4 regions of the Lysinibacillus sp. genome follow, and region 1 is predicted to be linked to each of the others. Evidence: riboswitches for the same ligand, from Rfam matches in the RefSeq annotation. Region 1 holds a riboswitch; each other region holds the start of a gene.
What was found. A riboswitch is a leader RNA that binds a small molecule or an ion and turns the genes downstream of it on or off. The one in region 1 is predicted to bind S-adenosylmethionine.
Positions count from the first base shown of each region.

Region 2: it holds a riboswitch for S-adenosylmethionine, as region 1 does, so the genes downstream of both, RT445_RS16225 (methionine ABC transporter ATP-binding protein) here and RT445_RS13930 (Na+/H+ antiporter NhaC family protein) in region 1, are expected to answer to the same signal.
Region 3: it holds a riboswitch for S-adenosylmethionine, as region 1 does, so the genes downstream of both, RT445_RS00330 (MetQ/NlpA family ABC transporter substrate-binding protein) here and RT445_RS13930 (Na+/H+ antiporter NhaC family protein) in region 1, are expected to answer to the same signal.
Region 4: it holds a riboswitch for S-adenosylmethionine, as region 1 does, so the genes downstream of both, metA (homoserine O-acetyltransferase MetA) here and RT445_RS13930 (Na+/H+ antiporter NhaC family protein) in region 1, are expected to answer to the same signal.

Region 1 is NZ_DAMDAY010000064.1:3,091-10,720, forward strand. It holds gene RT445_RS13925 (VanZ family protein) at 1-538, shown strand, start outside; gene RT445_RS13930 (Na+/H+ antiporter NhaC family protein) at 622-1,857, opposite strand; SAM riboswitch class I at 1,997-2,104, opposite strand; gene RT445_RS13935 (LysR family transcriptional regulator) at 2,731-3,615, opposite strand; gene RT445_RS13940 (acetoacetate decarboxylase) at 3,746-4,486, shown strand; gene RT445_RS13945 (ketopantoate reductase family protein) at 4,629-5,660, shown strand; gene RT445_RS13950 (class I SAM-dependent methyltransferase) at 6,237-7,151, shown strand; partial or broken gene RT445_RS13955 (Ger(x)C family spore germination protein) at 7,540-7,630, shown strand, end outside.
Region 2 is NZ_DAMDAY010000083.1:7,808-15,437, forward strand. It holds gene RT445_RS16220 (methionine ABC transporter permease) at 21-689, opposite strand; gene RT445_RS16225 (methionine ABC transporter ATP-binding protein) at 679-1,707, opposite strand; SAM riboswitch class I at 1,791-1,894, opposite strand; gene RT445_RS16230 (thioredoxin family protein) at 1,951-2,262, opposite strand; gene RT445_RS16235 (toprim domain-containing protein) at 2,278-2,619, opposite strand; gene gcvH (glycine cleavage system protein GcvH) at 2,711-3,091, opposite strand; gene RT445_RS16245 (arsenate reductase family protein) at 3,307-3,663, opposite strand; gene RT445_RS16250 (acyl-CoA dehydrogenase family protein) at 3,862-5,646, opposite strand; gene RT445_RS16255 (acetyl-CoA C-acetyltransferase) at 5,865-7,037, opposite strand; partial or broken gene RT445_RS16260 (3-hydroxyacyl-CoA dehydrogenase) at 7,087-7,630, opposite strand, start outside.
Region 3 is NZ_DAMDAY010000001.1:73,359-80,988, forward strand. It holds gene RT445_RS00325 (methionine ABC transporter ATP-binding protein) at 1-773, opposite strand, end outside; gene RT445_RS00330 (MetQ/NlpA family ABC transporter substrate-binding protein) at 866-1,696, opposite strand; SAM riboswitch class I at 1,786-1,891, opposite strand; gene RT445_RS00335 (PPC domain-containing DNA-binding protein) at 2,014-2,517, shown strand; gene RT445_RS00340 (pyridoxal phosphate-dependent aminotransferase) at 2,558-3,727, opposite strand; gene RT445_RS00345 (carbon-nitrogen family hydrolase) at 3,824-4,618, shown strand; gene RT445_RS00350 (PucR family transcriptional regulator) at 4,670-6,238, opposite strand; gene RT445_RS00355 (amino acid permease) at 6,472-7,630, shown strand, end outside.
Region 4 is NZ_DAMDAY010000036.1:17,671-25,300, forward strand. It holds gene plsY (glycerol-3-phosphate 1-O-acyltransferase PlsY) at 1-73, shown strand, start outside; gene RT445_RS09935 (HesB/YadR/YfhF family protein) at 93-383, shown strand; gene RT445_RS09940 (spore germination protein) at 597-2,138, shown strand; gene RT445_RS09945 (Ger(x)C family spore germination protein) at 2,168-3,367, shown strand; gene RT445_RS09950 (hypothetical protein) at 3,372-3,605, shown strand; partial or broken gene RT445_RS09955 (GerAB/ArcD/ProY family transporter) at 3,635-4,784, shown strand; gene metA (homoserine O-acetyltransferase MetA) at 4,825-5,760, opposite strand; SAM riboswitch class I at 5,860-5,969, opposite strand; gene RT445_RS09965 (nucleotide excision repair endonuclease) at 6,174-6,545, shown strand; gene RT445_RS09970 (hypothetical protein) at 6,772-6,942, opposite strand; gene RT445_RS09975 (TrmB family transcriptional regulator) at 7,003-7,630, opposite strand, start outside.

The sequences.
Region 1 (7,630 bases):
TATAAGTTCAATGGGGAATTGGTCGTTAACAGCGAATAATTATTCGCAGCAAGCGACATCGACTGGTCAGGAACACTTGATTGATAAGGCGAAGGCATTGATGGACGAACTTTCTATCCTCCCTCAAGAAGCAGAGTTTTCTGTACTGGAAAACGGGGAATTTGAATGGAATCTTCCAGATCGTCCCGATTTAAATGTCGACTATTGGTATGGGGATGTAGTTCTTGATCTTACACAAGATGGACGTGCATATTCATTAGCCTATAATGTTCAAAGAAATCAATTTACACGGGAAGTAGATATCTTGTCCCCTGCTGAAGTATATGAGCAAATAAAGAATGGAGAATTTCCTCAAATAAAGTATAATGCACTCGTTACAGAAGAAGAGCTGGTTCTAAAAAAAGACGATCAGCTTGAAATTGAATTAATCGAGCTAACGTATATGTATGACACAAAAGGTTTCTATCAGCCAGTATACAACGTTTCTGGAACATTAAACGGAAACAACTGGTTTACACTAATACAGGCAAGAAAGTAATCCTTCTAAATCTAAACCATTACTTTAAGAGATGAAAAAGACCAGCTAAGCTAAAATTTTGCTTTGCTGGTCTTATTTGAGCTTTAGGCTTTCTTTTTTGAAGGGTATCCGATAGAAATAGCTATCATTCCGCAAATACCAATAAGAATGGGATAGATCGAGTATTGCAGCATACTTACTGGTGATATTTTGGCCACGCTTGCGGCAGCAAGGAATTGAGCCCCATACGGCAGAAGCCCTTGGACTGTACAGGAGAAAATATCTAATATACTTGCGGATTTTCTTGGCTCAATGTCATATTGTTCAGCAATATTTTTAGCAAGTGGCCCAGCAATTAATATCGCAATTGTATTATTAGCAGTAGATAAATTCGTTAAACCCACAAGGCTAGCAATGCCGAATTCAGCACCCTTTTTCGATTTAATTCTACTTGTCGCAAGGTGCAGCAAAAAGTCAATGCCTCCGTTAAACTTAATAACCTCTACCATTCCAGCTATTAATATGGCAAGAAAGGCGATTTCATACATACCGGACATGCCTTCTCCAATCGTTTGCAGAAGGCTCATCAAGTGATAGCTACCATCTACTAAGCCAACAGCACCTGCAAGGACAATCCCTAGTGCCAGCACAAGGAAAACATTCATCCCAGATAACGCTAAAATGATCACTAAAACATATGGTACAATTTTAACCCAATTATAGCTTACATGCGCCACTTGTGCTGTTTCACCCATTGAAATGATTGCTAAAATAATGCTCGTTACAATCGCTGCTGGCAATACAATCCAAAAATTAACCTTAAACTTATCCTTCATTTGTGCGCCTTGTGAACGTACGGCAGTAATGGTTGTATCTGAAATAAAGGATAAATTATCACCAAACATTGAGCCACCAACAACAGCCGCCATCACTAAAGCAATAGAAAGGTCTGTAAGATCACTTATTCCAACGCCTATTGGAGCTAATGCAACAATCGTTCCCACGGATGTACCCATTGAGAGGGAAATAAAACAGGCAATGATGAACAAGCCCACAACCAGTAAGTTTTGCGGAACGACCGATAAAGCAAAGTTAACAGTGGAATCTACTGCCCCCATACCTTTTGCAACCTCTGAAAAGGCCCCAGCCAAGAGAAAAATAATAACCATCATCATGACATTTAAATTCCCTGCACCTTGACAAAAAATATCAACTTTTTTCGTAAACGATTCTTTTCGATTCATGGCTAGAGCCACAGCACCTGCAATGGTGATAGCAACAATGACAGGAAAGGCATAAAAATCACCTGTAATAACCCCAGAACCAATAAATAATATCATAAAAACAACAAATGGGATCAGCGCCCATGGATTCTCTTTCTTCACTGTTTTACCTCCAAAAAAATTAAAATCAGCCTTTTTCCATAAAAAAAGGCCTCATCTTGAATGAACAAGAAGAGGCCTTATATTGAAAATACACCTCTTATCTATCAAGTCATTTCTTGCTGGATTTGGCACAGTAACTTAATGACTAAGTTCCGCTGCCGAGATTTCATCGGGCCAGTCCCTCCATCTCTCTTGATAAGAAGAAAAAATATTATTTTTTTGACACAATATTAAAAGATTAAAATAAAAAATTAATATTTGCAACAAGTTTTTTCTTTAACTTCTATACGTACATAGATTTTCCGATTAATCTTAGAAGAAATCTGCTTATTGTAGCTGATTTTGTGTATTACTGAATAACGCCGATAGCGGATATTCCATCTTGCTCCTCGGGTATTCATCCTGCTTCGCGGGTATTTCACCTTACTCCGCGGGTATTCAGCCTTGCTCCGCGGGTATTTCGCCTTGCTTCGCGGGTATTCAACCTTGCTTCGCGGGTATTCAGCCTTGCTCCGCGGGTATTTCACCTTGCTCCGCGGGTATTCAGCCTTGCTCCGCGGGTATTCAGCCTTGCTCCGCGGGTATTTGCCTGCTAAATAATAGAATATAATCCCAGGTCGCTTATTGTGCAACTAACAAAAAACCAGGTGCTCTTCTAAGAAGAACGCCTGGTTTTATTGTGAAAGTGAATCTTACTAACTTACTTAGTTTTGATTCGTTATAATACTACGCTAAGTTGAGGCAATGAACAAGTTAAAATATTTTCCAACAAAATTTTAGGGAATTTTTATGTTTTTTCGAGCATTTCAGGAACCCGTTTCAAAGGTATTAAATTTTGTAGTGCTCATTATTTTCTTTAAAGTAAGTAATAATAAAGTCCCGTAACTGTTGAACGGCAGCTGACGAGATGGAATTTTTTACCCAGGACAGACCTACTGTATACGTTGGATGCATATTAGCTATTTTTACATAATGTAAATTGAACTTTCTACAAACCGATATGGGCAACAAGGCTACACCCTGTTCCAGCTGGATAATTTCTGCCAGGAGGGTTGAATCTACTTCATAGTTTTTGATAGGCATAAATCCCGCTCTTTCACAAAGTGACGTTGTAAAACGGCTATATTCTGCATTGTTGGCTAAGGAAATAAAGGATTCATTTGCAAACTTAGCTAGAGAAACCTCTGATTGACCAGCCAATGGGTGATTAGAAGGCAACACAAGTACTACATCCTCTGCCACAAGCACACAGGTTTCAATTTCTTCATCAATGATTGGAGGGCCAGCTATGCCCAGATCAATATCCCCTTTCTTTAAATTTATACGTATATCATCCCTTGTCTCAATTCCCTGTTGAATTTTGGCATGAGGAAAATCATTAATATATTGACTAATTAGTCCAACGAGAAATCGGGTATTTGATATGGCTATTTTAACTGTACGAGCATTGATTTCATCAAGTGATTGAATATCCATTTTTGCATTTTCTAGTTCGATAAATACCTTATTAACATGCTTGAGCATAATCTGTCCTGCAGCACTTAATTCAATATTTCTTCCTTTTCTATGAAATAATTTTGTGCCTAGTTCATCCTCCAGACGTTTTATAGTCAAACTTAAGGATGGCTGTGCAATATTTAACTGTTGAGCCGCCTTCGAAATATGCTCTGTATTTGCTACTGTTTGAAAATACTTCAATTGTAAAAGTTCCATTTCGCTTAAGCCCCCTAATTCATTTATCTAAATAAATATATTTATATCTTATTATGTATTAGACGCAATGTAAAATCCGCATTAAAGTAGTTATTGTAAGAAGACAAAGTTGAAAGAATGGTGGTTTTTCATGAGAAAAGATGAAGTAATGAGACAATTCACAACACCGTTGGATGCAGGTGCTTATCCCATTGGACCTTATCGCTTTTATAACCGTGAATATTTAAATATCGTCTATAAAACAGATATGGAAAAACTTAAGAAAATTGTTCCAGAACCATTGGAAGTGAAGGAGCCCTTTGTCAAATTTGAAATCATGAAAATGCCAGATGTTACAGGGCTAGGTTCTTATACAGAGTGTGGTCAGGTCATCCCTGTTAGCATGGATGGTGAAGAAGGTGATTATTTACATGCAATGTATGTTGATAGTCTCCCCGCCATTGCCTCTGGTAGAGAAATTGCTGCGTATCCTAAAAAATTAGGTAAGCCTAGTTTATTTGTAGATTCTGATACATTAGTTGGTCTCTTAGATTATGGTTCATTAAGAGTGGCTAATGCAACAATGGGATATAAACATTTCCCACTGGATCATCAAGAGGCACTGAAAGAAATTATCAAACCCAATTATATGTTGAAAAAGATGCCTGGTTATGATGGACGACCAAGAATTTGTGAGCTAGTGAGAAGTGAAATTACGGATATTAAAATACTGGGAGCATGGTCAGGTCCAGCGAGACTTGAACTTTTTGCCCATGCACTTGCCCCAATGGCTGATCTACCAGTGTTAGAAGTTGTATCAGCTTCCCATATTGTTACAGAACTATCGTTGGCATCACCTACTGTTGTCTACGATTATTTAACTGAAAAATAGAAAGAACACTAATCCATACATTATCTAATCAAGCAATGACGCCGTATGGAACTATGCAGATGAAGCTATTAGAGAAACAACGTGACAAAATACAAATAGCTAAGCTTAATTGAATAATTAAATAAACCAAGGAGGCATTTAGATGAGAATCGCCGTTTTAGGAGCAGGATCTTTAGGAACAATCGCTGGTGCATATATTGCTGCCGGTGGACAAGATGTCGAATTAATTGATGTTTATCAAGAACATGTAGACGAATTGAATCAATCAGGGGCAAAAATAACAGGAACTACTGACTTTCAAGTGAAAGTAAAAGCCATTACGCCTAAAAATATGTCAGGAACTTATGATTTAGTTTTACTGTTAACAAAACAATTGTATAATGACTCGGTTTTACAAGGCTTACTACCATTTTTAAATGAAACAAGTGTCGTTCTTTCTTTACAAAATGGGATTCCAGAAGAAAAAGTCGCTGCAATTGTAGGGCGAAATCGTGTGATTGCTGGATCAGTTGAGTTTGGTGCTACATTCATTCAACCGGGCATATCTAGTTTGACAACAGAATATAACCACTTCAAACAATATGCATTTCAAATTGGTGAATTAAATGGAGAAACAACAGAAAGAATTAGACAAATACAAACAATTTTAAATCTTGTAGGTGGCACACACATCTCAGACAATTTAGTTGGCACAAAGTGGTCTAAACTATTAATTAACAATGCTTTTAGTGGTCTTTCTGCCGCGCTCAATACGAATTTTGGTGGCGTTCTTGATCATGAGACGAGTAGTATTAGCGCCGTGCATATTGCGGATGAAACGATAAAAGTGGGGCATGCTGCTGGAGTACAATTTGCCAAAATGAATGGCTTCGATATAGCTTCATTAGAAGTGAAAAAGGCTCATGATATCCCTGAACGTGTCAAAGCCTTCCAACAATTGATGGCATCCTCTAAACTACTTAAAGCAAGTATGCTACAGGATTTAGAGAAAAAACGTAAAACGGAAATAAATTATATTAATGGAGTAGTATCGGAGCTGGGCGAAAAGCTGGGTGTTGCCACACCTTTTAATAACCTTGTCGTTCAATTAGTAAAACAGGCAGAAGATTTACAGAGCGTTACTAATTTTGAAACAAACATGCCATTCTTTGCTGAACTAGTTAATCATCATTAAACAAAATGACCAGTCACTCTTCACAGAGTGCTGGTCATTTTGCGTTTAGGTAAAGACTATGAAAATCTTCTTGAATAGACTAACATATTGTTCTGAACAAAATCTGAACAATGATACAAAAAAGACTAGACCCTACAACATGCTGTAAGTCCTAGCCTTTTAAGTGAAAGTGAATCTAACTAAATTTTTGCTTAGCTTTTGATTCACATTATAATACGAATGAACAGCCTAAAGGTTTCATATTTTTTTAATAAAATGGGTCTCCCTACACAAAAAGACCAGGAAATCACGAAAATGTGATCCTGGCCCTTTTGTGAAAAGTGAATATTACTCGTTTACTTTAGTTTTTTTGTATTCTACTAATAAGTTAGACGGCTGTTAGTTAAAAAAGTTACATTTATTTTTAAAATTTTTTATTTAATTTTATAGTATGATCTATCTTCCCCTCTCGTATAATCAAAGTACTGAAAACTTGACAAAAAAATTATTTTATGCTAAAATTTACATTTAAAATATTGTTTTGTATAATAGGATTCTCCTGGCCAGGGGAATCCTATTTTTTTGAGGAGTGTTAATATGAATAAACAGCAATCTAGTATCACTTCATTAATAGCTGCCTTTAGTAGAGCTTATCATAGTCAAATGGATACACCGAAAATTTTTGATGATTATGTAGCAAAAGAGTTAATCTCACCTGAAGAGTTTCAAAGTATTCAAGATTACCTGATACAAGGCATCGACTTCTTTAACAAGGACATGGCTATACCAACTAAAGACAATGTAAAAAATTTAGTAAAATGGATAACGCAAATTCAACTCGCTCCTACTCCCTTGGCACGTGCAGCATACAACGAAAATGTCTTGCATCATGAAATCCGGCTTGGTATCGAGCAATATGTCATTTTAGGCGCTGGCTTGGATACTTTTCCTTATCGTCATCCTCAGTTAGAAACAGTTGTAGAAATTTTTGAGGTTGATCATCCTACAACCCAGGCTTTTAAGAAGAAACGATTACAAGAAGCATCACTTCCACCAATGAAGCATCTTCATTTTGTTTCAATGGATTTTACTAAACAATTCCAATCTCAACCCCTCTTTGAGCAAGGGTTTCAGTATAAAAAGACGTTTTTTAGTCTGTTAGGTGTCTCCTATTATTTAACGAAAGAAGAATTAGCAAGTTTACTCACTCACTTATTTGCTCTTGTTCCATCAGGCAGTTCCATTGTGTTGGATTATGCCGATGAAACTCTCTTTCAGGAAAATGGCCTTTTTAATAGAGTGGACAACATGGTGAAGATGGCTGCTGCAGGTGGCGAGCCGATGAAATCGTGTTTTACTTATAAGGACATGGAGAAGATGTTAGATCCATTGGGTTTACTCATATACGAACATCTTACCCCTCCTGCTATTCAACAGCTTTATTTCCAGAATCGGACGGATTACTTATCAGCTTTTGAAACCATCCATTACATGCATATTGTTAAAAAATAAGTATAGTTAATTTATTTTTATATTATTCTTAATTTTCTTTCTATTTCCCAGGCAATTAACTATTTCAATATATAAATTTAGTATACTATAGTAGTGTAAAGCTAATTAGCCTTACACCTCCTAGATTCGTTACTAGGGTCACTGTGAATGCAGTGGCCCATCTATTATTAACAACAACCCTTAAAAGGGCCAACTTAAAGTTTTTTACTAAAAAATAAGCCTCATCCCAAGTGTATGCACGTTTACTAGCCAGACAAGCGGACATGCTCTGCTTATCCTAATAACAGTTTACAAAAAGAGTTACCTCAATATCACTTTTTGATTATTTTGGCTGTTATTTGCTTATCCTTAATAATGTTGGACTATCTTTGCCCTTTTCCTTGAGGAGGTGCCGATCATCAAGCACACACTGTCATTCATACTATTGCTTTTCATTATTCTTTTGTTAGGTGGATGTTGGAGTAAACGAGAGTTAAACG
Region 2 (7,630 bases), on a different contig from region 1:
GAATAACCTCTAATGTCTTTCTAGCGTTTATCGATTTTATCGGTAATGACATCACCAATCCATTGAATGATAAATACAACTACTAAGATCAAAATAGTTGCCATTAATGTCACATCTTGGCGATTTCGTTGGAAGCCATCAAGGAAAGCTAAGTTTCCAAGACCACCTGCACCGATAATCCCTGCCATTGCAGTATAACCAACAAGTGCTACAGCCGTTACGGTAATACCAGAAATCAGAGCTGGTAATGATTCAGGGATTAGGACTTTCCAAATAATTGTGGACGTTTTAGCCCCCATTGAACGAGCTGCTTCAATGACACCTTTATCAATTTCGCGTAATGCAATTAAAACCATACGAGCGTAAAATGGAGCTGCACCGATAATTAAGGCTGGTAAAGCCGCATTTGCTCCGCGAATTGTCCCAAGTAAAAACTTCGTAAATGGAATTAATAAAATAATTAATACGATAAATGGAATGGAACGGAATATATTAACGAGTGACCCCGTTAAAAAGTTAACAATTTTATTAGCCCATAACTGATTAGGACTTGTTAAAAATAGCAAGATACCAATAACCAATCCAAGAATAAATGTGACAAATGTTGAAATAGCTGTCATATACAATGTTTCATACGTAGCTTGCCACATATTTTCCCAGTCTACGTTCGGAAAGAGATTAGTTAGCATTTGCGATCACCTCCGTTTGAACTTCGACTGTATTTAAATAATGTAGGGCATCAGCCACATTTTCCTTAGAACCATCAATTTGCACAATAAGTGTACCGTATGCTCCATTTTTCGTTTGCGAAATATTGCCATGAACAATGCTTACTTCCACATCGAATTTTTTAACAAGATGTGAAATGACGGGCTGTTCCGTTTTTTCACCAACAAAGATCAGCTTGACAAGTTGACCAGTTGGGTAGTTTGCTTTGATCTGTTCCACTGTATCCTTTGTTTCTTTTGTGTCGGTAATCTGGGCTACAAATTTCTTAGTAATAGCTGCTTGTGGTGCTTGGAAAACTTGCAACACCTCACCACGCTCTACAATTTCACCAGCCTCCATTACGGCTACACGATGACATATTTTACGGATAACGTGCATTTCATGGGTAATCAATACGATCGTTAACCCTAAACGTTCATTGATATCAACTAGTAAGTCAAGAATAGCATCTGTCGTTTCAGGATCCAGTGCAGATGTCGCCTCATCACATAGTAAAACTTCTGGATTATTAGCTAATGCTCGTGCAATCCCAACTCGCTGCTTTTGACCACCTGAAAGCTGTGATGGGTATGCCTTATCACGTCCTTCTAAACCTACAAGTGAGATTAACTCCTTCACACGGGCTTCTCGTTGAGCTTTTGGAACACCTGCAATTTCCAGAGGGAAAGCGATGTTTTCAGCAACTGTTCTAGACCAAAGTAAATTGAAATGCTGGAAGATCATACTTACCTTTTGTCTAGCAGCTCTTAACTTTTGCCCTTTAATGGATGAAAATTCTAGATTGTTTACTGTTACCGTTCCTGTTGTCGGTTTCTCTAATCCATTTAATAAACGAATCATGGTACTTTTACCGGCACCACTATAGCCGATGATGCCAAAGATTTCACCTTTATTTATAGTAAGGTTGACGTCTTTGACTGCCGTTAATTCGCCATTTGCTGTTTTGTATTTCTTCGTAATATTTTGAAGCTGAATCATAGCGAATACTCCTTTTCTTATATAAAAAAACCCCTTCACTCATAGACAAGTAGAAGGGGTCACGTATGATACGTTAAACCGTTCTCTCATCTTTCAAAGAAAAATCTTTGGGTGATTTGGCACCTTTTCACATGGTGATGGTTGCCGGGCTTCATAGGGCACTTCCCTCCGCCGCTCTTCATAAGAGTTCGATATATTTAATGTTTTAGTAATATATTTGATACTTTACCACGCTAGTAATGTTCAGTCAATTGATTTTTTTAACAATTCGTACAAAAAAGGTACAGATTGAAAAGCATAAATTTTATCTGTCACTTTCCCGCCATCAGTAACAAGTAAACATGGGACACTTTCAATTTGATGCTCATAAGCAATCTGCTCTAGAAAGTTGATATTTGCTTTGCCAATTTGAAGCTGTGGCAGCAATTGTTCAATAACTGACAGCATTTTTGATGCCACCGCACATGTTCCACACATCGGTGTATATAAATAAAATGCAGCTTTTTCACCCGACTGTATAGCCGCTTCCCACTGCTCTTTTGACCATTCTTCCATTGATTTCACGCAACCTTACAAAATATATTCATTATGGATTGAGAAATGAGCGCGCAATAAAATCATCGCTAACACTTTTCTTGGTGTTGTCTCTACTTCCTTATATGTTGGCATTGTACGTAAATGCTCAGCCTCTGGATAATGTCTGTCCATTAATGCACGTAGCTTATCGCCAGACGTATCTGCATCAAAAAAAGTGAAAAGCTCACAGCCCTCATAAGGATCGAGTAGCTCTTCTAATTGATGCACACCAATTGTACCATTCGTACAAAGTATTGTAACATTCTCATTTAAAATAGGCTCAATTTGTAGCTTATCTGAGCGTCCTTCTACGATCAAGCATTTTCCCTCGAACATTACGCCACCTCCAATTAGACATCCCCACTTATAAGTCATTATATAACAAAAAACGCCGGTAGTTTCCGACGTTTTTCGATTATAGCTTGTCTTATTCAGCGATCATTTCTTCGTATTGCTCTGCTGTCATAAGTTTTTCAACTTCAGATGCATCAGCAGGCTCAACAACGATCATCCATGCTTTTTCATATGGTGATTCATTAACGAATTCTGGGCTATCTTCTAAATCTGCATTGACTTCAACTACAGTACCTGAGATTGGTGCATATAATTCAGAAACAGTTTTAACTGATTCTACGCTACCGAATGGATCATCTGTTTTGATTTCGTCGCCAACCTGTGGAAGCTCAACGAAAACGATATCTCCTAATTCAGATTGTGCGAAGTGAGTAATACCAATACGTACTTTTCCATCTTCTACTTTTACCCATTCATGTTCTTCAGAGTATCGTAAGTCTTTAGGTGTGCTCATGCAATAAACCCCTCCATAAATATGTAATATATTCACTTTCAGTGTGCCATACTTCTCCTATAAAAACAAGATTCAATTACACCTCTAGGTAATTGAAAGCATATTTTTTCGAGTTCGCTTCAAAAATTAGAAACATCCATCGGAGACATTATTTTCATTCAGATCATGCCTTACACTTCCAAATAGAGGTAAGCCCTTTATCACGATCAAGACGGCTATTTCCAAGTTTGCTCAAAATCAGCTTCTTTAAACCCTAACGTTACTTTTTTTCCATCAGTCACGATAGGTCGTTTAATTAACATACCATCAGAAGCAAGTAGCTCAAGCTGTTCCTCTTCCGTCATATCAGCCAACTTGTCCTTTAAACCAAGCTCACGATATTTCATACCAGATGTATTAAAAAACTTCTTTAAAGGCATTCCACTTGCCTGCCATAAAGCTGTTATTTCTTCCTTTGTAGGTGGTTGCTCTACAATGTGTACCTCTTCATAGGAAACTTCATGATCATTTAACCACTTTTGCGCTTTTTTACATGTTGTACATTTAGGGTAATGGATAAATTGAATAGTCATTAATATGCTCCTCTACTGTCTTTTTCTGTAGTATACCATCATAATTGTTTTGAATGGAGGAACTTCTCTCATTTTCATCAGTCTATCCATCTGTTTTGCTTTTTTATCCGTCACTTTTATGATTCTCTATTTTGCAATTTATTGGTATCGCAAAAACTAGCTACCCAAAAGAGGATAGCTAGTTTGCTACATTGATGATTAAACGATATATTTTTCTGCTTCGATTAATTTTACAGATGCTTCACGTTTTTTCGCAATTAAGTTGTATGGGTTATTGCGAGTTAGCTTACGAAGCGCAGATAATGTCATACGCGCTGCATCACCATCTGCTGAAGCAAGAATTGTATCTTTTGCTTCTTTTTCGATTTCTGCAAATGCTTCTTGGCAGAAGATTTGTGTATAAAGCAATTTTTGATGTGCTTTTTCAGCGCCATCACGAGCAATTGCTTTTTCTGTACGTAAAACAGCCGATTCCATCGCAAATAATTGGTTAGCGATATTCGCAATATTCACTAATACTTCTTGCTCCTGATCAAGCTTTGCACCAAAGCGTTGCGCTGCTAAACCTGCTGCTAATACAGCAATCTTCTTCGCATTTTTCACTAAATATTTTTCTTGAGCAAGTGGCTCTGTACCGATATCTTCTGGCATTAACATTAGAAGCTCTTGCTGTAAGTTTTGGGCAACCTGTAATAGTGGTAACTCACCTTTTAGCGCCTTTTTCATAAATGTGCCTGGTACAATCATGCGGTTAATTTCATTTGTACCTTCAAAAATTCGATTGATACGAGAATCACGATAAATACGCTCAACCTCGTATTCAGCCATAAAGCCATAGCCACCATGTAGCTGTACTGCTTCATCTGCAATGTAATCTAGTGTTTCTGAACCAAACACTTTTGCAATAGAGCATTCAATTGCGTATTCTGCGATAGCACCTGCAATCACTTTTCCTTGCTTTTGCTCTTCAAGGCTTAACTGACTTAAACGATCTTCAAACAGACCAACCGTACGATAATTTAAAGATTCCGATGCATACAGCTGAGAAGCCATTGTTGATAATTTCTCTTTAGTAAGATTGAAATCAGAAAGCTTTGTTTTAAATTGCTGACGTTGGTTTGTGTATTGAATTGCTAACTCTAATGCACGTTTAGAGCCACCAATTGTGCCCACACCCAGCTTATAACGACCAATATTTAAAATATTAAACGCAATTACATGCCCACGGCCAATTTCACCCAATAGATTTTCTACAGGTACTTCCGCATCTTCTAACACTAATGTACGAGTTGATGATGATTTAATCCCCATTTTCTTCTCTTCAGGGCCAACTGAAACGCCGTTGAATGCACGTTCTACGATGAATGCAGAGAATTTATCGCCATCAATTTTCGCGTAGACAACAAACACATCTGCAAAGCCTGCATTAGTAATCCATTGCTTTTCACCATTTAAAATATAATGTGTTCCTGCATCATTAAGCTTCGCAGTTGTTTTTGCTCCAAGGGCATCTGAACCCGAACCTGGTTCTGTTAATGCATAGGCTGCAATTAACTCCCCAGAGGCAAGCTTAGGTAAATATTTTTTCTTTTGATCTTCATTACCGAAAAGAACGATTGGTAATGAGCCAATCCCCACATGAGCGCCATGTGTAATAGAGAACCCACCTGCAACAGACATTTTCTCAGCAATTAAAGCAGAAGAAACTTTGTCTAATCCAAGCCCTTCGTATTCTTCTGGTACATCTGCTCCAAGTAAACCTAATTCGCCTGCACTTTTAAGAAGACGCACTGAATGCTCAAATTCATGGTGCTCTAAGTTTTCAACTACTGGTAATACTTCATTTGCTACATATTCCTCTGTTGTTTTAGCAATCATTTTATGCTCATCAGTGAAATCTTCTGGTGTAAATACACGATCTAATTCCACATCTTCAATAAGAAATCCGCCGCCTTTAATGAAATCAGTTGTTTTTTCAGTCATGTTTAATTCCTCCCAATGTATCTATTTTGATTGTCTAATCCCCTAATAAGTGACACCTCAGCGCCATAAATTCATCGTCCCTATAAAGAGATAGCTGACGCTTCGATTGCACTCCAAAAACCATGTTTCTTGGCTTAACATATCTATAGAAAAGCTTGATGTATACAATGTTCGGAGGCAACCGTAAACAGTACACCTCAAGCTTATCTAGCAAATTATTAAAGAATTTCAAATACCCCAGCAGCGCCCATACCGCCACCAATACACATTGTCACTACGCCATATTTCTTACCTTGGCGTTTCAATTCATGAATAAGCTTAAGTGTTAAAATGGCCCCTGTTGCACCAAGCGGATGACCTAACGCAATGGCTCCACCATTTACATTGACTTTTTCTTGGTCGATCCCTAAATGACGTACGACCTGTAATGATTGAGAAGCAAATGCTTCATTGATTTCCCATAAATCTATATCCTCTATGGATAAACCTGCGATTTCTAACGCTTTTGGTACAGCAACAATTGGACCGATCCCCATTACTTCGGGCGGTACCCCTCCAACAGCAAAGCCTAAGAATTTTGCCATTGGCGTTAGCCCTTGCTTGACAGCTTCTTCACGGTCCATTACGAGTACAGCAGCAGCACCATCAGAAGTTTGAGAGGCATTACCAGCCGTTACACTGCCTTTTACATGGAAAGCTGGACGTAGTTTTGCTAAACCTTCAACAGATGTACCTGGACGTACCCCTTCATCCATACTAAATGTGAATTTTTTCACTTGTGGTTTATTTTGATCATCTACATAATGCTGTTCCACTTCGATTGGTACAATTTCATCATTGAATTTACCTTCTTTAATGGCCTTTTCAGCAAGCTCATGTGAGCGAACAGCAAAAGCATCCTGGTCTTCTCGACTAACATTGTACTGGCGAGCCACTTCCTCAGCTGTATGGCCCATCCCCATATAATATTGTGGAGCCGTTTCAGCTAACGTTGGATTTAGGCGTGGTGTATTTCCCACCATTGGCACCATACTCATAGACTCTACACCACCAGCAAGAATCGCTTTGGAATGTCCGAGCATGATCCGTTCTGCCGCATAGGCAATCGCCTGTAAACCTGACGAACAAAATCGATTAATCGTTAGAGCAGGTGTTGTATCTGGTAACCCAGCAAGTGCACCAATACTACGTGCTACATTCATCCCCTGCTCCGCTTCTGGCATCGCACAGCCTAAGATTAAATCATCAATCGGTCCTTCATAGCCCGCTCTTTTCAATGTTTCTTTGACTACAACAGCACCAAAATCATCTGGTCTCACCGTTGCTAATGAACCTTTTTTTGCTTTTCCTATTGGAGTTCGTGCTCCTGCTACAATAACGGCTTCACGCATCCTATTAATCCCCCTTTGTTTCATGTGCAAGATTGATCTATTTCGTCAATTAATTACGAAGTGGTTTACCTTTTAACAGCATGTGTTGCATTCTTTGCTGTGAAAGTGGATCAGCAACAAGGCTTAGGAACGCCTCACGCTCTAAGTTTAATAAATACTGTTCATCAACTAATGTGCCGTATGGAACCTTACCACCTGCAATAACATAAGCTAATTTTTTAGCAATTTTCAAATCATGTTCACTAATAAAGCCTGACTCAAACATCCCTTGCGCACCGATGAGTAATGTACCGTAACCTGATGCACCGACAACAGGCACTTTTGTAGGTACAGGTGGTTGATAGCCTGCTTCATAAAGCGCTAAAGCCGCTTGCTTTGCATCATATAATTGATGATCTGGGTTAACGGAAATACCATCTGCAAAGTTTAAGAAGTTATTTTCACGTGCTTCTTCGCCAGAAGTTGATACCTTAGCCATCGCAACTGTTTCAAATACTTTATTGGCAATATGTTGATAGTCTACCTCTACGCCATTTGGCAAGCCCTTAAGGAATTTTTGATAAAGCGCTTTATTTCCGCCACCGCCAGGAATT
Region 3 (7,630 bases), on a different contig from region 1:
TTTAACTGCTCAATGAGTGAAGGGGATAAATTACGCTGAGAAATTGTATTTAAAAACTTTCTAGTAGTAAGGTGCTTCGGTTTTGCAAAAAGCTCAATAGCAGTACCAAACTCCACGACCTTACCTGATTCGAGAACAGATACCTCATCACATATTTTCTGAATGACATTCATTTCATGTGTGATGAGTAGGATCGTAATGCCTAACTCGCGGTTAATTTTTAACAACAATTCAAGGATGGCCTCGGTCGTTTCAGGATCGAGTGCACTTGTTGCCTCGTCACTAAGTAAAATCTCTGGCTCTTGTGCTAAGGCACGTGCAATAGCAACTCGTTGCTTTTGCCCACCAGAAAGTTGATTAGGATAGCTATCCAGTTTCTCTGTTAATCCTACAATTTCGGCGTATTTTGCTACACGGTTTTTTACTTCCTTGTCGTTATAGCCTAGTAGTTTTAAAGGCACAGCAATATTGTTGTAAACTGTTGCAGTTTTTAATAGATTAAAATGTTGGAAAATCATTCCTATTTTTTGTCGTGTTTGACGTAATTCATTTAGCGAAAGGGCTGTAATGTCCACATTGTCTATCAGTACTTTTCCCGAAGTAGGACGTTCCAGTAAATTGACACATCGAATAAGTGTACTTTTACCAGCACCACTATAGCCGATAACCCCATGAATTTGTCCCTTTTTCACATGAAGATTGATTCCATCCACAGCTTTAATGATCCCTTTTTTCGTCTTAAATTCTTTCGATATATTTTGTAATTGAATCATACGATATTGCTCCTTTCTCGTCCTTCTAAAAGTGAGAATCTGCTCGTTTTCTCATGAGGAATACAGCAGATTCTTCTGCTAATAGAAGCATATTACCAGCTAGGAATCACAGAACCTTTGAATTCTTCTTCAATGAATTGACGTACTTCCTCAGATTGGTAAGCCTCAACAAACTTTTTAATGGTTGGGTCGTTTTCATTTTCAGCACGTACTACAATGTAATTCACGTATGGTGAGTCAGTAGATTCTAATAGAATAGAGTCTTCTTTAGGATTAATGCCGGCTTCTAGTGCGAAGTTTGTATTAATGGCTGCTACATCTACTTCACTAAGCTGTTTAGGAATTTGAGCCGCCTCTAGTTCAATGAACTGTAAATTCTTTTTATTTTCTTCAACGTCACGGATAGAGGCTGTTAAGTCTGCACCATCCTTTAGCTTAATATAGCCAGCTTCTTGTAAAACAAAGAGGGCACGGGCCCCATTTGTTGGGTCGTTCGGTAAGCCAAATGTGGCACCATCAGGAATATCATCAAATGATTTATATTTTTCAGAGTAAATACCCATTGGATTTAAAATAGTTTTGCCTACTGGTACTAAATCTGTATCGTGATCTTTATTAAATGTGTCCAAGAAAGGCTCATGTTGGTAGCTGTTTGCATCGAGATCGCCTTCAGCTAACGATGTATTTGGTAAAACATAATCAGAAAACGACTTTAGCTCAACTTCTAAGCCTTTTTCTTTTGCTACTTTAGCTGCTACTTCTGCAATTTGCTCGTGTGGGCCAGAAGTGACACCAACGACGATTTTATTTTCATCGATTGCCTCAGCTTGACCTTTACTATCTTCTTTAGAGCCACAACCGGCTAGAGCTGCTACTAATGTAAGACTTGCTAAACCTACTAAAAATTTATTTTTCTTTTTCATGAAAATGACCTCCAAAATGTTTTTATCGGTTTTTTGAAAATAAAAAAACTCTCTTACAAACTAAGAGAGGCTCATGAAAAAGATGTCCTCTCTTATCTATCAAACGAAATTCGTTTGCAGGATTTAGCACCTTCCTTTTAAAAAGGAGGTTGCCGAGCTTCATAGGGCCAGTCCCTCAGCTACTCTTGATAAGAGATTTATAATATTTTTTTGTAATTCCGATAGAACTAATATAATTTATGGGGTATAGTAAGTCAATAAATATTTTTAAAATTTTTTATATTATTATAATTTTTTGTTATGAAAGAGGGAGAACAATGTCTGTAAGAGTAAATTATGGAATTGGTTCATTTGGCAAGGTTATTAGTGCTCGTATTCTAATGGGAACAGACATCATGGAAGGAATTGAGGCGCTCTGTGAGGAGAATCATATAGAGTCTGCTACAATTGTAAGTTGTATTGGGAGCTTCCAAAAAAGTAGCTTTGTTTATTTAGTACCTGATGAAACATCGCACATTAAAGTCCGTTTTAGTGAAGTCATTGAAAAAGAGGGACCACTCGAATTTATTCAAGGATCTGGTGTTGTCTGTAAACGAGATGGAGGATATGAAACACATTTCCATGGTTCGATGAGTGATCAATGGGGTGTAGTATCAGGGGGACACTTTCTGAAAGGTAGAAATCCCGTTATTACAGCGGACATTGTACTGGCTGAGATTCAAGGCGTTCAGCATATTCGTAGATTGGATGAAGAAACAGGACATATACAATTTTATCCGCTAGAGCAAGGTTTAGAGCTACCAAGAAAAATCGAAAAATAGCATGCCCTGTAGAGAATGTATGCTACAGGACATAGTAGTATTAAGCGGTAAATAATTGTAATTGTTCAATTCTGTGAATGGCTTCACGTAAGCGTTCCTCGCTGACAAGTAAGCCAACACGTATATACCCTTCGCCATATTGACCGAAGCCATTGCCTGCGGCTACTGCAATATCAGCTTTTTCTAGCAATAAATCAGCAAATTGTTCACTAGTGTAGCCTACAGGTACAGGAAGCCAAGCAAAAAAGGAGCCCTTCGGAGCCGTAACTTGCCAGCCAATTCTTTGAGCTTCTTCAATTAATACATTTCGACGACGTTCATAAGTAGCCCTTAGTTCATCTGCACATTCTTGAGAGGCTGTTAGTGCCACTGCTGCTGCTTGCTGAATTGCAGGGAATTGACTACAAAACAAATGATCTTGAACGAGATTAATAGCCGCAATAATATCGGCGTTACCAACGGCGAAGCCTATACGCCAGCCAGCCATATTAAAGGTTTTCGATAGTGTATACATTTCAATACCAATGTCTTTTGCACCCTCTGCCTGTAGGAAGCTAATAGGTTTATTGCCATCAAATCCTATTGCCCCATAAGCAAAATCATGTGATACGATAATATTATGTTCCTTGGCAAAGCGAACAGTCTCTTCGAAAAATGCCAGTGTTGCTGTACCACCTGTAGGGTTATTCGGGTAATTTAAATAAAGTAGCTTGGCTTTTTCTTTCACTTCATTAGGTAATGCATGATAATCAGGTAAGAAATTATTTTCAGCAAAAAGTGGCATAACCTCAAAATTTACATCACCTAATACTACACCTGATAAGTAGTCTGGATAGCCTGGGTCCGGTAATAGCATGGTATCACCAGGGTTTAATACGGCTAGAGGTAGCTCAACAAGACCTATTTTTGTTCCGCCAAGAATTGCTACCTCCGTGTCGGGATTTATATCAACATTATATTCCCGTTTGTAAAAATTGGCAGCTGCCTGGCGTAATTCGGCGATACCACGAAACGGCGAATATTTGTGATTTTGAGGATTGTCTGCTGCTTCCTGTAAAGCTTGAATGATGTGAGGTGGCGTCGGTTGGTCGGGATTACCTTGCCCGAGATTGATGACATCACGTCCCTCCTCTAGGGCACTGTTTACTTTTTGGACGAGTGCCGCAAAAAATTGGGGAGGTAGTTGCTGTAGTTTTTTAGAGAATTCCATGCATGATCACCTTTTTCAGAATATAATAATTATTAATGAAGAATATGAAGCAAATAGTATTACTTTTTCTGTTAATTGTCTAGAGGAGGAATAGATATGAAAATAGGTTGTATTCAATTAAACGTTGGCTTTGGCAAAGTAGAAGAAAATTTTGCACGAGCAGAAAACAAGATTCGAGAAGCGGCAGAACAAGGTGCAGAAATCATTGTGCTACCTGAAATGTGGAATACAGGCTATGCACTAGAGAAATTGCCTGACTTAGCAGATGTCAATGGTGAGCGAACGAAAGCCTTTTTGGCACACTTAGCGAAGGAACTTGGTGTACATATTGTAGGTGGTTCCGTATCAATAAAAAAAGGCGATAAATTTTATAATACGATGTATACATTTGATTGCCATGGAGAGCTTGTAGGGGAATATAGTAAGGCCCATCTTTTCCGTTTAATGGACGAGCATCTTTATTTAGAAGCAGGGGATGAAATGAATCGTTTTGCTTTAGGAGATATTGAGGCTGCTGGTGTCATTTGCTATGATATTCGTTTCCCTGAATGGTTACGTGCCCACGCCTTACAAGGAGCAAAGGTATTATTTGTACCAGCACAGTGGCCGACACCAAGGATTGATCATTGGAAAACGCTACTACAGGCTCGTGCGATTGAGAACCAATGTTTTGTCATCGCAGTTAATCGTATTTCAAAAAAGGTAGAAAACTTTAATGGGCAATCTATGATTATTCAGCCTTGGGGTGAAGTACTTTGGATTGGTGCTGAAGATGAAGAAGTAGCGGTCATTGATGTAGACTTTTCTATTGTCGATGAAGTACGCGGAAGAATCCCAGTTTATGACGATCGTAGACCTGGACTATATCAGGATGTTGTTGTGAAAGGGTAGTGAAGAGGCACGCTCAAAAGGGAAGACAACCTGCTGAGCGTGCCTACTTTTTTAGACCTTATCCTCAATTAATGAATTTGCCAATAGCATAAACTCAAGTGTGATGCGGTTATGTCCTTTCATAAAATTTTTACCTAATAAACCTTCAAGCTTTTTTAATCGGTGATAGAGGGTTTGACGAACAATAAACAACTGATTGGCTGTTTGTTGTTTGGAGCCATTTGTTTGTAAATACACCTGTAATGTTTCGAGTAGCTTACTATTATATTTTTTATCGTACTCAATCACTGGCTGAAGATAGTCGTAAATTACTTCCTGTAAATTCACCTGCATTTGTAGCTTATAAATTAAATGATATAAATGCAGATCATCATAAAAAAAGGAGGAAGTTTGTACTTTACGGCAAATATATAAGGTTTCTATGGCTGTTTGATAGCTTTTCGGAATTTCCTCTACGTTACAAATGACTCTCCCAACGGCTACTTGAAAGCCTTGTGTCTGTTGCTTCTTATAAAAATCAGTTTTAGGAAGTGTAGAAAAGATGTTATTTAATATGTCACGAGTTGCTTTGCTGTCTTTTGTATGAAGTAAAATAAAAATAACATAGCTCTTTCTTTCAAATAAAAATGGGATGAAGCCATGCTGTTCAAAGAGATTTCGATAATAGAGTTTACTATAGACGATATCTTCCTGTGCTTTCGGCAATGTATGGGGAGAGGCTAAAATAAAAACAGTTCCACTAGATTGTTGATAGCTTGAGTAATGTGTATCAATAAATTTAAAGATTTCCTCCTTAGAAAGTTTTTGATCAATCCAATCTGCTAAAATGGTTGCATCCTCTATATTCTTCTTTTCCTCGATATAGAATTCCCGCATTAATAGTTGCGCTAATGCCGTTGCTGTACGATCTAATATTAATAATTCAAATTCTGAGAATAGCCCATCTTCTCGATAGAGTGTTAGGTCTGCATAATGTTCATCAAAGATGAAAATAGGCTCATGTTTAAATTGTGGTGCAGATTTGTGCAATGTTTCTAATTGCTGCCGTTTTTTGTGTCCCATATTAGGATAAAAGATAGGCTCTCGCTCTTTAATAGCAAACATGATTTGTGTCTTTAATTCGTTATACATATTTTGCAAAATATCGTCTGTGTTCTGTCCTAAGACTGCATTTTTGTTCAATGCCTGTGAGTAAGATTCTAGCGAAGAAATGAGTAAATATTGCTTATTGATAATTTGGCTATGTAAATCCTGTGTAATGCGAACAAAAGGAACTGCCTCATGAAAAACAATAATGGGAAACTGATGATAGTTAGCAAGTGCTATGATTGCTTCAGGAACTGTTTGAATATAGGAGCCATACTCAATACAGAGAGCGGCACATTTTTTTTGAATAAGGGCTTCTACAAATGCCGCAAAATCCTCAATGCTATGCTGTAGACTAATTCCTGTTGTTAATACTAGTTCTTCACCGACCAAAAAATCATCAACTTGCACGATTTCAAGAACATGTACCCATTTGACAATCCTTGATAATCCCTCGTAACCTGCTACAACCTCTGCCTTTTGAAAATATTTATTTTCCAAAACATCTAGTACTTTTAGTTGAAATGGACTCAATTTAGCTCCTCCTTTTGACATGATTAAATTAAAATGATTTTCTATAAATTCTGTTTAATGTTGTGTATTTTCTTATAAAATAGCAATTATTTTATTTTAAGAATATTTAGTCTATTTTACATTATGTTTAAAACATATGTATAGAATTTTACAGTTTGTCTATTACTTCAACGTTATGAAACATGTAAGATTTTTGTAAGCGATCAAGTAATCTAATAAAAGAGGTGACAGATATGGAGCAACAAACGCATTTACAAAGAGGGTTAAAAAAGCGGCATATGACGATGATTGCTATTGCCGGAGTAATCGGTGCAGGACTATTTATGGGAAGTGGCTCGGTTATTAATTTAGCTGGTCCTGGGGCAATTTTATCGTATATATTCGCAGGAATTATCGTTGTGTTAGTTATGCGTATGCTGGGTGAGATGGCGGCTGTCAATCCAACGAGTGGGTCGTTTGCACACTATGCACATGAAGCCATTGGTCCATGGGCAGGCTTTATGATTGGTTGGCTGTACTGGTTTTTCTGGGTTATTGCCATTGCATTAGAGGCAACAGCAGCGGCAGCAATTATTCAGTATTGGTATGATGGGATTCCTTTATGGCTATTAAGTCTGTTGTTAACCGTAGCACTTACTTTAACAAATGTTGTTTCTGTCAAAGCCTTTGGTGAATTTGAGTATTGGTTCTCTCTTATTAAGGTTGCAAGTATAGTAGTGTTCCTCGGTCTTGGAGCATTTATTATTTTTGGCATTGCACCAAACTTTAATGCAGTAGGCATGACCAATTTAGTAGGGCAAGGTGGTTTTTTACCAAATGGTTTTGGTGCTGTGTTAATGGGTGTTGTTATCGTCATTTTTTCTTTCATGGGAACAGAGATCGTGGCTATCGCTGCTGGGGAATCAGATGAACCTTTAGCGGCCGTAACGAAAGCAACCAATTCCATTACTTGGCGTATTTTAATTTTCTATGTCGGCTCTATAGCGGTTGTTGTGACACTTTTACCTTGGCATTCTTCAGATATTTTAACAAGTCCTTATGTAGCGGTTCTCGATTATATTGGGATTCCTGCTGCCGCACAAATCATGAATTTTGTTGTTTTAACAGCTGTGTTATCATGCTTAAATTCAGCGCTTTATGCAACTTCACGAATGGTATTTTCTCTAGCGGAGAAAGGGGAGGCCCCAAAAGCATTTTTAAAATTAAATAAAAAAGGTGCTCCTGTAAATGCCATTTTAGCAGCAACATTTTTCTCTTATATTGCAGTTATTATGAATTATGTTTCTCCAGATAAAGTTTTTATGTTTTTACTAAGTTCTTGTAGTGCTATAACGCTCATTCTTTATTTAATCATTGCCTTTTCACAATTAAAAATGCGACGGAAGATTGAAC
Region 4 (7,630 bases), on a different contig from region 1:
TATTATTTATCGTCACCGTGCCAATATTTCACGGATTAAAAACGGCACCGAGCCAAAGGTAAAATGGCTGTAGGAAGAGAGGAGCATTCGAAATGAACATTGCATTAACAGATGAAGCCCTACAATGGTTCAAGCAGGAAATGGAAGTAGAATCAGGTGATACCATTCGCTTTTATGCACGCTATGGTGGTTCTAGTCCTTTTCACGAAGGCTTTTCACTTGGCATGACTCGTGAAGAACCGATCGCTATAGGTGTTCAAACAGAAATTGATGGTGTAACCTATTACATTGAAGAGAAAGACCTCTGGTTCTTTAACGATCACAATCTACATGTTGACGTTGATGCAAGTAAAGATGAATTACAATATGATTATCGTACATAAAGCAGTGTTTCCTTTCAGCATATGAAAGGAAACATTGTTTTTTATTTCGCTTCATGGTCCAAGGTTGTTACGTTGAAGTAATCTTTAGCGGTACCCGAAGCTGAGAAGACATCCAGTAGAAATCCATGGCAGATTTTCATGCCTTCTTCGTTTATCTGGTAAAAAATTTGTCCACTCTAATGGTAATGAACGTCCATTTGAGGAGGAAAACACATGTCCACGTCTAACAATATTGATACCTCCCCATCCCATACTATGAACGATTTGTTATACACGTCCCTTGCTAAAAATTTAAAAATCATTCAGAACTCACTCGGTCATAGCAATGACATCATTATACGAAAAATTACTATTGGTGAAACTGAACCTCATCACCTAGCCATTATATCGATTGATGGTTTATCAGATAAAACAACCATTTCCGATTCTGTTATTGATAAACTGATGGCTAACATTGAGGAAGAACAAGATATTGAAATTACAACCATTAATGAATATGTCCGAAATTCCTATTTAACAGTTGGTGATGTAAAAAATATTGAGCACTTTAAAACGCTCTACCAAGCTATTCTCAATGGTGAAACGGTTATATTATTAGATGGCTTTGCTGAAGGGATAGTGACCAGCACAAGAAGTGCGAAAGATCGAGCAGTAACAGAACCATCGACGGAATCGGTTATACGAGGACCTAGGGAATCCTTTACGGAAACACTTCGTACCAATACAGCCCTAATCCGTCGTAAAATAAAAAGTCCAAACCTCTGGATTAAATCACGTATTATCGGTGATGTCACACAAACAGATGTAGCAGTCATGTATATTAATGGCATCGCGAACGACAAAATTGTCGCAGAGGTATTAGCTCGTTTAGACCGCATCAATATTGATGGCATATTGGAAAGTGGTTATATTGAGGATTTCATTCAGGATTCTAAAAATACCATGTTTCCAACTATCTACAACTCCGAACGTCCCGATGTCATTGCTGGTGAATTATTAGATGGGAAAGTAGCGATTTTAGTAGATGGAACACCCTTTGTCTTAGTGGTGCCAGCGTTATTTACATCTTTTTTACAGTCAGCAGAAGATTATTATCAGCATTGGATGATAAGCTCCCTGATCCGCATATTGCGCTTTTTTGGTATTAGTCTAGCATTAGTAGCACCATCACTGTATGTAGCCATTACAACCTTTCACCAAGAAATGCTGCCAACACCAATGTTAATCAGTATTGCATCGCAAAGGGAGGGCGTCCCCTTCCCAGCTGTAGTAGAGGCACTCATAATGGAGATTGCCTTTGAGGTTTTGAGGGAAGCTGGACTTCGTATGCCAAGAACAATCGGTCCTGCTGTGTCGATTGTAGGTACCTTAGTTATTGGTCAAGCAGCGGTTGAAGCAGGCATTGTTTCTGCTGTAATGGTCATCATTGTCGCCTTAACAGCCATTTGTAGTTTCCTCTTCCCTGCTTATGGCCTATCGAATACTATTCGTGTGCTACGGTTTCCATTAATGATTTGTGCTGCGATGTTTGGTTTATTTGGTGTAATGTTTGGCATTATGTTGATTATTCTACATTTATGTAGTATTCGATCATTTGGTGTACCTTATTTAAGCCCTTTTGCACCGTTAGTCCTGAAGGATCAAAAAGATGCCTTTCTATTATTCCCACGTAGAAAGTTACTAACACGACCTCGTTTAGTTAACCAGAAAAACATTGTCAGAGGCCATCAATATAAAGATGTAAAAAAGAGGTAATCACTACTGAATAAATGAGGAAATTAAATATGGCGAAAATAAAAGTGATCGGCTTACTTTGCATCCTCACTTTATTATTAAGTGGTTGCTGGAGTAAGCGTGAATTAAATGAATTAGCCATTGTCGTTGCACTTGGAATAGATAAAATAGACGATGCATATGAGGTCACTGTGCAGATTGTCGATCCTAGTGAAGTGTCGATGAAACAAGCCTCCACACAACGCTCCCCTGTTATTAGCTATCATGCGAGGGGTGAGACTATCTTTGAGGCTATTCGCAAAATGACAACACTTGCAGCACGGAAACCCTATTTTGCTCATCTGCAAGTAGTCGTCTTAGGAGAAGAGCTCGCAAAAGAAGGAATCAGTGAATCACTTGATTTAATTTCGAGGGATCATGAATTTCGAAAAGATTTCGATGTCATTATGTCTTATGAGGCTGCAGCAAAGGATGTGTTAAATGTACTAACACCCATCGAAAAGGTGCCTGCTAATAAAATGTTAAATTCACTTGAGGTTTCTGAAAAGGCTTGGGGCTCCACAATCGCTATTAATATAGATGAATTAGTTAACACATTAAGTAGTAAGGATAAAGGAGCATTAATTTCTGCGATTGAAATTCACGGCGATAAAAAATTAGGCGTCGATCAAGCCAATGTTCAGCGCGTCAAAACACCCGTTTTATTACAATACGCAGGTCTAGCTGTCTTTAAAAAGGATAAATTCATCGGATTACTGACAGAGGAAGAAAGTAAAAGTGTTAGTTTTCTCAGTGACAAAATTAAAAGTACCATTGAAATCATCGCTTGTCCGAAGAAAGGTACTTTATCTACAGAAATCACACATTCCAAAACAAAAGTAAAAGGCTCCTTTCAACATGGAGAGCCAGCAATCGATGTTCAAATTGAAGTGGAGCAGAACGTGGGAGAAGTAGAATGTGATATCGACCTTTCAAAACCTAAATCTATTGATTATGTGAATCAAAAAACAGCTCAAGGTATCAAAGGGCGAATCGAAGAAGCATTAGAGAAAATACAACAAAAATATGAAGTTGATGTTCTAGGATTTGGTGATACACTCCATCGGGCAGATGCAAAACAGTGGAAACAAATCAAAAATGATTGGCCAACTATCTTTCCAGAATTGCCGATTCATGTTCATGTGAAGGTGAAAACGCAAGGCTTAGGTACAATGCAAAACTCATTACTAAACAAACCAAAGGAGGAGTAACGAAGTGGTTCTAGCCGTTGCGATCTTGATCATCTCGGTCATCGTAGGCATTATTTTTATTCCAAAACTAAAAAAACAACAGGATACAAAGGGCATTGTTGTGTTCTCCATTTTGTTACTTATTGGTACGGCTTTAAATATGGCAATTGCCCTTAAAATCCATATTCCGAGCCCATTAGATTTAATAACATTTATATTTACACCGATTAGAGATTATATTTTGTCATTAAGCAAATAGAGAGAATGACTAAAAAAGGAAGGGATTCGATGGAAAAGGAAATCATTAGCTCAAGACAGTTTACAATTATTACCCTCCTTTATTCAATCGGTACAGCTATTTTAATTATTCCCGCTAGCATCACAAGTGCCGCTAAGCAAGATTCGTGGATTGCTGCCAGCATTGGGGTCATCCTCAGTTTACTGGTTATTAAATTATTTATGACGCTAGCCAACCAAACACCTTCTCTTAATTTTATTGAGGCAAACGAAAAAATACTCGGACCCTTTTTGGGGAAATTCACAGCCATTTGTTTCCTGATTCTAACCTTTCTTTCCGCTGGAGAATTACTCTATTTTATCGGGATATTCATGAAAACAGAAGTGATGCCGGAAACACCGACCATGGCGATTGCCTTGCTGTTTATTATTATCATTATGTATGCTGCCTATTTAGGCATTGAAACTTTTGCGCGGTCTGCAGAAATCCTCTTTCCGTTATTTGTCTTTATTTTTATTTTTTTTTGTTGTCTGTATTACCCCTCAGATTACGTTTGAAAATATTCAACCTGTACTCGAGGCAACAAAATCATCAATGTTTTATAGTATTATTCGTTTTATGAGTATTTTTTCCTTTCCATTAATTGTGTTATTAATGCTTTACCCTGCTGCGGTTAATGTACAGCAATCCGCGCAGAAAGGGTTTTATATTGGGACCATCTTAGGTGGATTTGTTTTAGTGACATTGATTGTGCTATCAATTCTTGTACTAGGTCCTGAAAATACGGCTTCTAGAACCTTTCCAAGCTATGCCTTAGCACAAAGAATATCGATAGGGAATTTTTTGCAGCGGATTGAGATTATAATGGCCTTTATGTGGATCTCATCCATTTATATTCGAACTTTTATGTATTTCTATACGACCGTTGTCGGCCTTGCCCAGATTTTAAAAATCAAGGATCATCGGCCTCTCATTATACCGATGGGGCTAATTGTTATTGGGCTTTCTCAAATAGTTCACCCAAACATTGTCCATTCGAACAAATATAATAATGAAATTTGGCCAATCTTTTCTTTTTTCATCACCATTCTATTACCGATCCTTTTACTAATTGTGGCGATTATTCGCAATCGCAAAGCGAAAGCTGAAACGAGCGAAATGCCCAAAGCAGAAACAAGCAATGACAATCAAAAAGTCTAATTTCTTTTAAATTAGCAAGAAATTAGACTTTTTATTTGAATCAAATATGATACTCAATTTCGTCAACAAAATCCCATTCATATGGTGTTTCTTGGTATACATAATAGTTCAACCAGTTCGAGAATAATAAATGGGTGTGGGCACGCCATGTATTAATAGGCTCTTTAGTTGGATCATCGTTTGGAAAGTAGTTTACGGGAACGGCGATATCAAGGCCCTTAGCCACATCACGACTGTATTCATCGGCTAGTGTTGTGGCATCATATTCCAGGTGACCTGTAATCATAATGTTTTTATTATCTTTTGATTGTACGATAAATACCCCTGCATCCTCCGAATAAGATAATAAGCGTAAATCTGGATGATTGCGTACATCGTCAATTGACACAGACGTATGGCGAGAATGAGGAGCGGTAAATAAATCACTAAAGCCCCGCACTAAATCTACCGTTAAATCGGTAATGACATGGGAATAGACACCAGAACATTTAGCTGAAAGCTCTACCTTTCCAATTCCATAGTGGTGATACAAAGCAGCCTGTGCTCCCCAACAAATATGTAATACGGATGTCACATTCTCTTTGGACCAATCCATAATTTCTGAAATTTCTTGCCAATAGTTGACCTCTTCAAAAGCCAATTTTTCTACTGGCGCCCCTGTAATAATCATGCCATCATAGCGTCGATGACGAATTTGGTTGAATGTCGTATAAAATAGCTGTAAATGAGATTTACTAACATTTTTTGATTCATGTGTGGCAGTGTTTAAAAACGTAATATTGACCTGTAACGGTGTATTCCCTAATAACCGTAATAATTGGAGTTCTGTTTTTTCTTTTTCCGGCATTAAATTTAAAATTAATATATTTAACGGACGAATTTGCTGTGTTTTCGCACGATCCTCTTCCATCACGAAGATTTTTTCCTCACGTAAATGTTCTCCAGCTGGTAAATTTTTCGGAATATTAATTGGCATCTTGCGTTCCCCTCTCTGTTTTCGCTCTCTTTTTCTAAAAATTAAAAAATCCCCCTCATTCCATACGAGATAGAATGAGAAGGATTTTTTTCACGTCCACTCTTATCTCTCAAAGGAATATCCTTTGTTGGAATTAGCACCTTTCTAACACATGTTAGAGGTTGCTGAAGCGTCATAGGGCCATATCCCTCAGCTTCTCTTGATAAGATTATTTAATTACCTTGAATTGTAACATGAACTAGTTAGAATATCAATAATTCATAGAATATTTTGTGATTCGCTATGCATGTTCTTTGTCCATTTGAAGTACACTAAGCTTGCTGTTAGTGGCTTTTCGATATTTAAAATTTATGGTAAACATGCCGTATTTATGTTACCATATAGCTTTAGTAAGAGAGAGGAACGTGAATAGTTTGATTAAAATTGAATTTCCAAAACCAGATGTAGTTATCCGTCAACGTGAACAAGAAGTAAAACCAGGTGATGTGCCAATCACACCTTATTTTGGCTTTATTGATTTCCATAAAATCACACGTGATAAAGGCGGCATTTTCTTATTCTATAATGACAAGAATGAGCTATTATTCGTTGGGAAAGCTCGTAAAATCCGTCAACGTATTAAAAAGCACTTTGAGGATAATGTATCACCGATGAAAAACCACCGTGATGAAGTGTTCAAAATTGAAGTCTATGAAGTAGAAGATCCAATGGAACGTGAAATTTACGAAACATATGCCATTAATACGTTCCGCTCCAAATACAATGTTGATAAAGTCTTTTATTAAGACAAATTACAAAAAGCCGAAATCTCATCAAAGTGAGATTTCGGTTTCTTTTTTCACAGGATGGTCATACGATCGATGGGTGTGTTTTGCTTGTTGATGAAGACCTCAATAAGGTTCTGTTCAGGGCTTTTCGATATTTTAAAAACATATGGTTGGGCCTCTTTTCGTTGCTCGCTGCCTTCATTAAGATGAATGATAAGTCTATTTTCCTCTACTTCCATACTTGCTAGTACATTCCCCTTTGAATAATAGACGAGATAATACGTCGCGTCATTTCATACAATAATTGAATATTGTCCTGAGAAACGATGTTTTTCTGAATATGTTCTGGTACGATAGGTAGTTCACGAATGCTGAGTGTAGTGGTAGGTGGCGTAGCATTACACGCTGCTAACATTAGTAGACACCCTAAACCTAGCAACACTAATTTATTCAGAATGCTCCCCTTTTCTCATCTTTATTCTAAGAAAAAACCTTTTCGCTCTTTCGCAATCCAATCCTCAAGCTCCTGATCATCGCGTTTTACTAGTCTATTGATAAGGACATCATGCCAAATATAATCCTCTAACAAATAGATATGGACAGGGTCATTAGTGATGAAGGCCGTTTCTTGCGCGGAAGGCGAGTGACCATAAATCATTTCCTGACCATCTACCGATAAAATAAACCAATGTGGAGTAGACGTTTTTTTCGTATAGTGTGTGGCCCTATGGCGGTCAATAGTCGCTAAATGTTCCTCTACATACAGTGTAATGCCATGCACAGGAATACGCTGTGACACTTCTTGAAGGTCTTGTCGTAGCGCATCGTACATATCTTCCCACATCGACAGAATCACTTTTTTCTTTGCTTTTCTTAAAAGTGACTGACAGTAATTGAGGATGGACTCCTTGCCCTTTAGCATCACGACTTTATGCTCCACTTCCTGAACATTTTCCTCTAGCTTTTCTAATTTCATACTTATCGACGAAAAATTTGATTGCCAGCGCTGCTCCATTTGCTGTAAAAATACGGACACGGGCATGGCTGAATAGGTCGTTTGTTCTGCGGTCTCTTCTTTCAACACGATCCCTTTTTCTACAAGG